4 regions of the Halomonas sp. CKK8 genome follow, and region 1 is predicted to be linked to each of the others. Evidence: riboswitches for the same ligand, from Rfam matches in the RefSeq annotation. Region 1 holds a riboswitch; each other region holds the start of a gene.
The links. A riboswitch is a leader RNA that binds a small molecule or an ion and turns the genes downstream of it on or off. The one in region 1 is predicted to bind thiamine pyrophosphate.

Region 1 (2,196 bases):
AGGCGCATGGTCCACCTCCAGGCGGGCCCGTGCGGCCAGCACCTCGCCATCCAGGTGATAGAGGGCATCGAGGAAGGCCACCGCGAAGCTGCCGGGGCCACGCGCCGCCTCGCCGGCCAGCTCCCCGGCCACGGCGTAGCAGGCCAGCGCCGCCACCGTCGCCTCGAAGGGGTCCTCGGCGCCGGCCAGGAAGGCCGCCACCACACCGGTCAGCGCGCAGCCGAGGGTGGTGACCCGGGGCATCAGCGGGTGGCCGCCCTCGAGGCGGGCGAGGCGCCGGCCATCGGTGACCAGGTCCACCTCGCCGGTCACCGCGACCACCCCATCCGTCTGGCGGGCCAGCCGGGTGGCGGCGTCGCGGGCCGCCTCGGCCGGGTCGGTGCTGTCCACGCCGCGTCCGCCGCCGGCCTGCCCCGCCAGGGCGATGATCTCCGAGGCGTTGCCACGGATCACGTCCGGCGCGAGCGCCAGCAGTCGCGCGCCGGTCTCGCGGCGATAGCGCGTGGCGCCCACCGCCACCGGGTCCAGCACCCAGGGCCGCCCCGTCTCCCCGACGGCCAGGGCGGAGGCCTCCATGGCCTCGACCCAGTGGGGCGAGAGGGTGCCGATGTTGATCGTCAGGGCGCCGGCCAGCGCGGTGAACTCGGCGGCCTCCTCACGGGCATGGACCATGGCCGGCGAGGCGCCGATGGCCAGCAGCACGTTGGCCATGCTGTTCATGGCCACATGGTTGGTGATGTTGTGGACCAGCGGGCTGGTCTCGCGCACCCGGGCTAGGTGCGCGGCGGGATCGATGGCAAGCATGGGGCCTCCCCGGCGCGGGAGGTGCGGCGCGGCGGCAGGTCCGGGATCGCACGACTCCCTACGCCGGCATTATCCGGGTCAGGTTCCGAGGGTGCGTCTCAGCCGTGGCGATGTCGCCGCGGCGCCCCTGTCGTCAGGTGTCCACTATCCATACCGGCCACGCGCCTGTAAAGCCGGTGGGGTCAAGGGCTATCTTCGCGGACCACGGAGGCGTGCTTCTGTTCGCGGGTCCATTTCCCCTGTGGCTTGTCGAGGTACTGGAAGTGCTCATTGGTGAAGCTGCCTTGGATACAGGCGTAGCGATAGAGCACCGTGTCCAGTCGGTGGACATCCAGTACCCGGTTGAAGACGCCGGGGCCTGTCATGTCGAAGACGCCCTTGATCGTATTTTCCTCGATATTGGTGTCGATCGCCTGGATGACCGCCTTCAGGTGCGGGCTGTTCGGGGCACTGGCGATGAAAAAGTTGTTGAGGCTTTCGCGCTTGGTGCGGATGAACAGTGACGATCGGTCGGGCCCGAGCAGGCGGCCTAACGGCCAGGTCAGGTGGGCGTCGATATCCAGATAGACACCGCCATGAGCCTGCAGTACCAGGACACGCCAGAAGTCTGCCTGGGCCGCACCGATTCGCAGTCGGGAGTAGTTCCTGTAGATGCGTCCGGAATAGTGCTGCCTGATGAAGTCGGCTCGAGCTTCGGTGATCATGAAGCGATACTCGAAGCCGGGTGCCATGCAACGGTTGAACAGGTAGTTCAGGTAGACCGGCAGGGTCACGCGGTCGGTGAAGTTGGTCTGCCAGAGGATCCGGGGAATGGCGGCCGGGTGCCGGCTACGAATCCAGGGGCCGGCCCTGGTCGGTAGGGTAAAACGCTTGTCGGGGAAGGCGAAATGAAAGGCGTAACATGCAAGCTTGAGCAGGTTGGCAGCAAGCTTGATCAGACGACTCGCCATCACTCTATGCAGTGGATTCATGGGGGTGCCTGTCGGGTTGGGGCCAGCGCGAATTCCTGAGGCGTTGCGCTGCGTATCGTTACCGTCATCCGGAGCAAGCGCAACACCCACCTGGCGACCTGCTGGTCGGAGGCACCTTCCTGCGTGGCCGCATGCCATGCGGCGCAGTGTCCTGCCGCAGTCTCTTCGCGTGCTGTCCGCATGTTGTGACGCCTGACGCTTGCCTCAGCCCATCACCTGGAAGCCAACCAGGGTGATCAGGCTGGCCAGTACCAGGCTGTTGAGGGTATCCATGTCGTCCTCCCCCTGCCAGCGGCTCGGGCAGAACAGGGCGAGTGCCATGGTGCCGAGCGTGACCAGCCCCAGCGGAAACGCGATGGGCTCCCAGACGGCGGCCAGCACGTTCAGCGCCAGCAGCGCCAGGCCGGCGAGCATCAGCGGC
Region 2 (2,196 bases), 2.0 Mb from region 1:
TGGGCCAGGAAGAGGAGCAGGCCAGGCGCCAGGCCGATTTCGCCGGCTTCCAGGTGAGCGAGGCGATGCTCGACCGGGCGAAGGACGACGTGCTCTTCCTGCACTGCCTGCCCGCCCACCGCGGCGAGGAGATCAGCACGACCCTGCTCGATGACCCGCGCGCCGTGGTCTGGCAGGAGGCCGGCAATCGCCTGCATGCCCAGAAGGCGCTGATCGAGTTCCTGCTGCTGGGACGCGTGGAGGGCTGAGGGACGCGCCCCGCCCGGCGGGCAGGATTCCCGGGCGGGGGCATCTTAGACCTTGGTATGACATCGACCTTCGTCGCATGTATAATGCGCTGCAGCAGAATCCTTCAGGAGATGCGGCAGCATGAGACATGACACCCCCAGCACCACCGGCATGCAGCGCAGCCTGCGCCAGTGCCTCTCCAACATGGCCGCCCTGCTCTATCGCCAGGGGCACGTCCTCGAGACGGTCACCGTTCCCCACCGCGGCCTCGACCGCCACGCCCTCGAGGCACTCGGCGAAGCCGACCGCGACTGGGCACCCTGCCAGCACGTCCTCGAGACCAGCCGGGCGGCCACCTGGAACGACCAGCAGCGCTTCGTGCTGACCGACCTCGGCCGCGAGCTGCTGTTCGACATGTTCGGCGAGGGGGCCGCCGACTGCGCCTGAACCGGACAGGATGCTCCCTCGATGCCCGGGCACGCGACGAGATTGCGTGCCCGGGCATCTTTGGTTAAGTTGGCAGGACTTGTCGGGGAGCCCCGGTACGCGCAGCAAGCCGTGCACGGGGGCTGAGATCGGTACGGCCGAACCCGTTGAACCTGATCAGGTTGATGCCTGCGGAGGGAACAAGCGGCATGTCACGCCTGCCTGCCCCCTGTCGCCTTCCCGCCTGGTCAGCCATGTCTCCTGCTGGATGGCCGCTATCTTGACAACCACCACCGATCACGTCGCCGTCGCCGGGGCCGGCCTGCTGGGGCGCCTGGTCGCCTGGCAACTGCTCGCCGACGGTCACGCCGTCACCCTCTATGACGCCGGGGACCTGGACGCCCCACCGGCTGCCGCCTGGACCGCCGCCGGCATGGTCGCGCCGCTCTGCGAGACGGCCGTCTCCGAGCGCTGCGTCCATGACATGGGCCGTTTCGCCCTGACCCAGTGGCCGCGGTGGCTCCAGGCCCTCGACGCCTCATCGCTGTGGCAGCAGCACGGCAGCCTGATGGTGGCGCACCCTCAGGACCTGGGCGAGCTCACCCAGTTCCGCCGCGACCTCGACCACGCGCTGGGCGGCAACGCCCCCTGCCAGCCCCTCGACGCCCGAGAGATCCACCGGCTGGAGCCCGACCTGGCCCCCGGCTTCCAGCAGGGCCTCTACCTGCCGGACGAGGCCCACCTGGACAACCGGGCCCTGCTCACCCGCCTGCTCGACGAGATTCGCGCCCTGGGCGGGGAGTGCCGCGCCCACTGCCCGGTGGAAACCTTCCCCGGCGAGGTCATCACCGCCGACGGCCGCCGGGGCTTCGATCTGGTCATCGACTGTCGCGGCACGGGCGCCCGGCCGCGTCACCCTAGCCTGCGCGGCGTGCGCGGCGAGACCCTGCACGTGCAGACCGACGAGATCCGGCTCTCGCGCCCGGTACGGCTGATGCATCCCCGCTACCAGCTCTATGTGGTCCCCAAGCCGGGGCATCGCTTCGTCATCGGCGCCACCCAGATCGAGAGCGAGGACCGCTCGCCGGTGTCGCTGCAGTCCTCGCTGGAGCTGGGCAGCGCCCTCTATACCCTGTCCCCGGCCTTCGCCGAGGCGCGCATCCTGGAGCAGGGGGTCAACCTGCGCCCCGCCTTCCTCGACAACCTGCCCCATGTCACCCACCGGGAGGGGCTGGTCACCGCCAACGGCCTGTTCCGGCACGGCTACCTGCTGGCCCCGGCCGTGGTCTGCCACCTGCTGGCCGGGATCCGCGGCCACGGCGAACGGCCCTTCGCCGACACTCTGGCGGCACGCCCGCCGCAGGAGAATGCTGCATGAACGAGATCACTCTGCGCCTCAACGACGAGGCCGTCCGCCTTCCCGCCGGCACGCCGCTCACGGACGCCCTGCAGGCGTGGCACTACGCCGACCGCCGCGTCGCCGTGGCTGTCAATGGCGAGTTCGTGCCCCGCTCCGCCTACGCCGGACGGGTCCTGCAGGAC
Region 3 (2,196 bases), 900 kb from region 1:
GACTCGGCGCCGCTGTCCGGCCACCCCTCCCTCGCCCATGCTCCGGATCGATACCGCTACCGGAGGCAAGATGGGCTACCGCTTCAGTGATCTCACCACCGCCTGCCAGGACGACTGGCGCGCCTATATCGAGCACCCGTTCGTATGCGGCCTGGGCGACGCCACCCTCGACGAGCGCGCCTTCCGCCACTACCTGCAGCAGGACTACCTCTTCCTGATACACTTCGCCCGCGCCTATGCGCTGGCCGGCTACAAGAGTCGCACCCTGGAGGACCTGCGCCAGGCCCACGAGGGGCTCAGGGCGATCCTCGACGTGGAGCTCGACCTGCACGTGGGCTACTGCCGGGAATGGGGCATCAGCGAGGCCGACCTCGCCGCCCTGCCCGAGGCCCGCGCGACCCTCGCCTACACCCGCTACGTGCTCGACACCGGCCACCGCGGCGACCTGCTCGACCTGCACGTGGCGCTGGCCCCCTGCCTGGTGGGCTACGGCGAGATCGCCAACTGGTTGAATGCCCAGTCCTTCACCGTGCGAGGCGACGCCAACCCCTATGACGCCTGGATCGCCATGTACGAGAGCGACGACTTCCAGGCCGCCATGCATGCCGAGCTCGAGTGGCTCGATACCCGCCTGGCGGAGGTGACACCGCGCCGCTTCGCGGAGCTCTGCAGCGTGTTCCGCGATGCCACGCGACTGGAGATCGACTTCTGGCAGATGGGGCTGGAGCTCGCCAGCTGAGGCACTGGCCCCCATTGCCACCCGCCCGCTGGATCTGGTCATGCCAGCGGGCAGCACCACACTGGTGACCGAAAGGTCGCCCGACCACTCGCTTGACGGGGTGCCGTTGAAGACGGCTGAGATCATGCGCATTCGAGCATGGATCCCGTTGAACCTGAACTGGCTAGGACCAGCGTAGGGATCAAGCGACAGGCCGTGTGCCCCCTGACGCCGCAGCCCCTGTCCTTCCCGCCTGTGTCCTCCCTGACAAGACCCCGACAATCCAAGGGAGAACACCATGAGCAAGACCGCCCACTTCCTCGCCGAGACCGCCCGCGTCGACGCGGCCGCCGTCCAGCCGTTGCCCGGCTCGCGCAAGGTCTACGTCGAGGGCTCGCGCCCGGACATCCGCGTGCCCTTCCGCGAGATATCGCTCTCGCCCACCAGGACCTCCGGCGCCGATGAGCAGAACCCGCCGCTGCTGGTCTACGACACCTCCGGCCCCTACACCGACCCGGATGCCGAGGTCGACCTGCGAAAGGGCCTGCCCGAGCTGCGCCGCGCCTGGATCGAGGCGCGCGACGACACCGAGTTCCTCGATGGGCCCAGCTCCGAGTACGGCCGGCGCCGCGCCAATGACCCCACGCTCGCCCAGTTGCGCTTCGACCTGACCCGCTCGCCGCGGCGCGCCAAGGAGGGCCACAACGTCACCCAGCTCCATTATGCCCGCCAGGGGATCATCACCCCGGAGATGGAATTTATCGCCATCCGGGAAAATCAGCGTCGACAAGCCCTGGGAACCGAGGAGGTCGAGCGTATCCTCGGCCACCAGCACCCGGGCCAGGGCTTCGGCGCCAAGCTCCCCGAGGAAATCACCCCGGAGTTCGTCCGCCAGGAAGTGGCAGCCGGCCGGGCCATCATCCCCTGCAACATCAACCACCCGGAATCCGAGCCGATGATCATCGGCCGCAATTTCCTGGTGAAGATCAACGGCAACCTGGGCAACTCGGCGGTGACCTCCTCCATCGAGGACGAGGTCGACAAGATGACCTGGGGCATCCGCTGGGGCTCGGACACCGTCATGGACCTCTCCACCGGGCAGAACATCCACGAGACCCGCGAGTGGATCATTCGCAACGCCCCGGTGCCGATCGGCACCGTGCCGATCTACCAGGCGCTGGAGAAGGTGAACGGCGTCGCCGAGGACCTGACCTGGGAGGTGTTCCGCGACACCCTGATCGAGCAGGCCGAGCAGGGCGTGGACTACTTCACCATCCATGCCGGCGTGCTGCTGCGCTATGTGCCGCTGACCGCCAAGCGGGTCACCGGCATCGTCTCCCGGGGCGGCTCGATCATGGCCAAGTGGTGCCTCTTCCATCACCGGGAGAGCTTCCTCTACACCCACTTCGAGGAGATCTGCGAGATCTGCCAGCGCTACGACGTGGCCTTCTCGCTGGGCGACGGCCTGCGCCCGGGCT
Region 4 (2,196 bases), 860 kb from region 1:
CACGATGGGCTCCTGTGTGGCATCGGGTGTCTGGCGTCATGATCGGCGGCGATAGCCCCGGCGGGGCCCGTCATACGCCGATATCCTCGTCATATTCCTTCCCGGAGTGTGACTTGAGGGGCGAATCATCGTTGCATTCGGGCTCATGCATGAAGGTGCCGGTCGTCTCGACACTGCCCAGGTCCTGGATCGTGCGTCGCCCGAGCAATACCGGGTAATTCATGTCGTCGCGATCCTCCAGGCTGAACTGCTCCTCGCGAAGCGTCTCCCCCATGCAGAGCGTCATCAGCACCACGGGCCGGCTCTCCACCCCGCCGGCACCTCTCACCCGCAGGTCGCGAAACACCGGCCGCTCGAAGGTCTTCGAGACGACTTCGTTCGTCGCCTCGTCCTCCAGCTCGGTAGTGAATCGCACCCAGTCCTCGCCGTCGCGCTCGAAGGCCTCGATCTCCTCGGCCTGCATCGACGACGTCAGGGCACCGGTGTCCAGCTTCACCTTGACCTCCGTGCCCCAGGGCTCGATGGTGCCCTTCTCGACCCAGCCATAGGTGTCGGGTTCGGCTGCCTGGGCGGCACTCCCCAGCAGCCCGGCGCCGAGCAAGGCCAGCAGTGTTCCTCGGATCGATCTGTGCATGCGTTTCCTCCCTGACTACACGTGGATGATGTCGGTGATGCGAATGGCAATGCGTCCATGATCCATGGACTCGCCCTGCGACCGTCATCGAGGAAACGGAGTTCCGTCATCGCCGAGAGGCGTCCCTCGCGCGAGACCTCCGGGGCCGCTTGCCCGGTGCCGCCGGCATGCCCACGGGAATCGGGCCCGGGTGGTCGCCAGGGGAGGGCGGCGCTATGATGTCCCTCGATCCCGCCGCTATCGGCCCGCCAGGCCACGATGCGAGGCGCGATCCCACAATCCATTCACTTGTCGCCAGGGGAGTCCCGTTGCCGAGAGCGTCGGCCGAGGCTGAGAGAGCGCATGGCGCTGACCCTGGAACCTGATCCGGTTCATACCGGCGGAGGAAGTGCGACATGCCCTACCTGACGTCTGCCGTGCTCGGCGCGGCGCTGCTGTGCTTTGCCTTCCTGGGCCTCCGGGCCCGCCGGGCCGATGGCCCCCTCGACGACTATGTCACCGCGCGCAACTCCCAGGGGGCCCAGTCGCTGGGCCTCTCCTTCCTGGCCTCCGGGATGGGGGCCTGGATCCTCTTCGCGCCCCCCGAGATCGGGGCCTTCGTCGGCCCGCTGGCGCTGGCCGGCTATGCCATCGGCTCGGCGCTGCCGTTCATCGTGCTCGGGCTCTATGGCCCGGCGATCCGCCGCCACCTGCCCGAGGGCGCAGCATCGGCGAGTTCGCCGAGGCCTGCTATGGCGCCGGGGTACGGCGCTGGGTGTCGCTGGTCTCGGTGCTGTATATGGCCTGCTTCCTGGCGGCGGAGTTGACGGCCATCGGTGCCATCACCGCGCTGCTCTCGGAGGTGCCGCCGGCGCTGGTGGTCATCGGCGTGGCGGTCTCCACGCTGCTCTACACGGCGGTGGGCGGCCTGAGGGCGAGCCTCGCCACCGACCGCTGGCAGGCCTGGCTACTGATCGCGCTGCTGGCCCTGGTCGGTAGCGTGGCGCTGATGCGCCTGCCCGCGATGCCGGTGGACGCCGCACTGCCGTCGATCCCCACCGGCAGCGCCCTCGCCGTGGCGCTGACCCTGGTGATCGCGGTCACCGCGGCCAACCTCTTCCATCAGGGCTACTGGCAGCGCGTCTGGGCGGCGCGCGACGACCGCGCCCTGGGTCGCGGCGCCTGGCTGGGCGGCGGCATCACCGTGCTGGTGGTCATGGTGGTCGGCGGCCTCGGCATGCTGGCGGCCATGGCCGGCGTGGCGCTGGGCGAGCCGCCGATCCCCTTCTTCGCGCTGCTCGCCGAGGCGCCGGGCTGGCTGGCCCTGCCGGCGCTGGTGCTGGCGGTGACCCTGGTCGCCTCCAGCGTGGATACCCTGCAGAACGGCCTCGCCTCGCTGGTGGTGGCAGGTTCCGGCCGGCGCGGGCTCTCCCTCGGCGCGGCACGCTGGGTCACGGTGGCGCTGATGGTGCCGGTGGTGGGCATAGCGCTGCAGGGGCTCTCGGTGCTGCGGCTTTTCCTGATCGCCGACCTGCTCTGTGCGGCCATCGTGGTGCCGGTGCTGCTGGGCCTCTGGTCGCGGA

Region 2: linked by a shared signal. The riboswitch ahead of thiO (glycine oxidase ThiO) and the one ahead of thiM (hydroxyethylthiazole kinase) in region 1 are both predicted to bind thiamine pyrophosphate.
Region 3: linked by a shared signal. The riboswitch ahead of thiC (phosphomethylpyrimidine synthase ThiC) and the one ahead of thiM (hydroxyethylthiazole kinase) in region 1 are both predicted to bind thiamine pyrophosphate.
Region 4: linked by a shared signal. The riboswitch ahead of P8934_RS02800 (sodium:solute symporter) and the one ahead of thiM (hydroxyethylthiazole kinase) in region 1 are both predicted to bind thiamine pyrophosphate.

The regions. Positions count from the first base shown of each region.
Region 1 covers NZ_CP121193.1:3,713,875-3,716,070, reverse strand. The annotation lists gene thiE (thiamine phosphate synthase) at 1-8, opposite strand, end outside; gene thiM (hydroxyethylthiazole kinase) at 1-804, opposite strand, end outside; TPP riboswitch at 843-943, opposite strand; gene P8934_RS17580 (glycosyltransferase) at 987-1,775, opposite strand; gene P8934_RS17575 (hypothetical protein) at 1,980-2,196, opposite strand, start outside.
Region 2 covers NZ_CP121193.1:1,723,222-1,725,417, reverse strand. The annotation lists gene argF (ornithine carbamoyltransferase) at 1-248, shown strand, start outside; gene P8934_RS08315 (hypothetical protein) at 370-675, shown strand; TPP riboswitch at 749-871, shown strand; gene thiO (glycine oxidase ThiO) at 935-2,032, shown strand; gene thiS (sulfur carrier protein ThiS) at 2,029-2,196, shown strand, end outside.
Region 3 covers NZ_CP121193.1:2,816,170-2,818,365, forward strand. The annotation lists gene tenA (thiaminase II) at 71-739, shown strand; TPP riboswitch at 826-937, shown strand; gene thiC (phosphomethylpyrimidine synthase ThiC) at 1,017-2,196, shown strand, end outside.
Region 4 covers NZ_CP121193.1:578,888-581,083, forward strand. The annotation lists gene P8934_RS02790 (DegQ family serine endoprotease) at 1-3, opposite strand, end outside; gene P8934_RS02795 (ATP-dependent zinc protease) at 71-634, opposite strand; TPP riboswitch at 921-1,040, shown strand; partial or broken gene P8934_RS02800 (sodium:solute symporter) at 1,030-2,196, shown strand, end outside.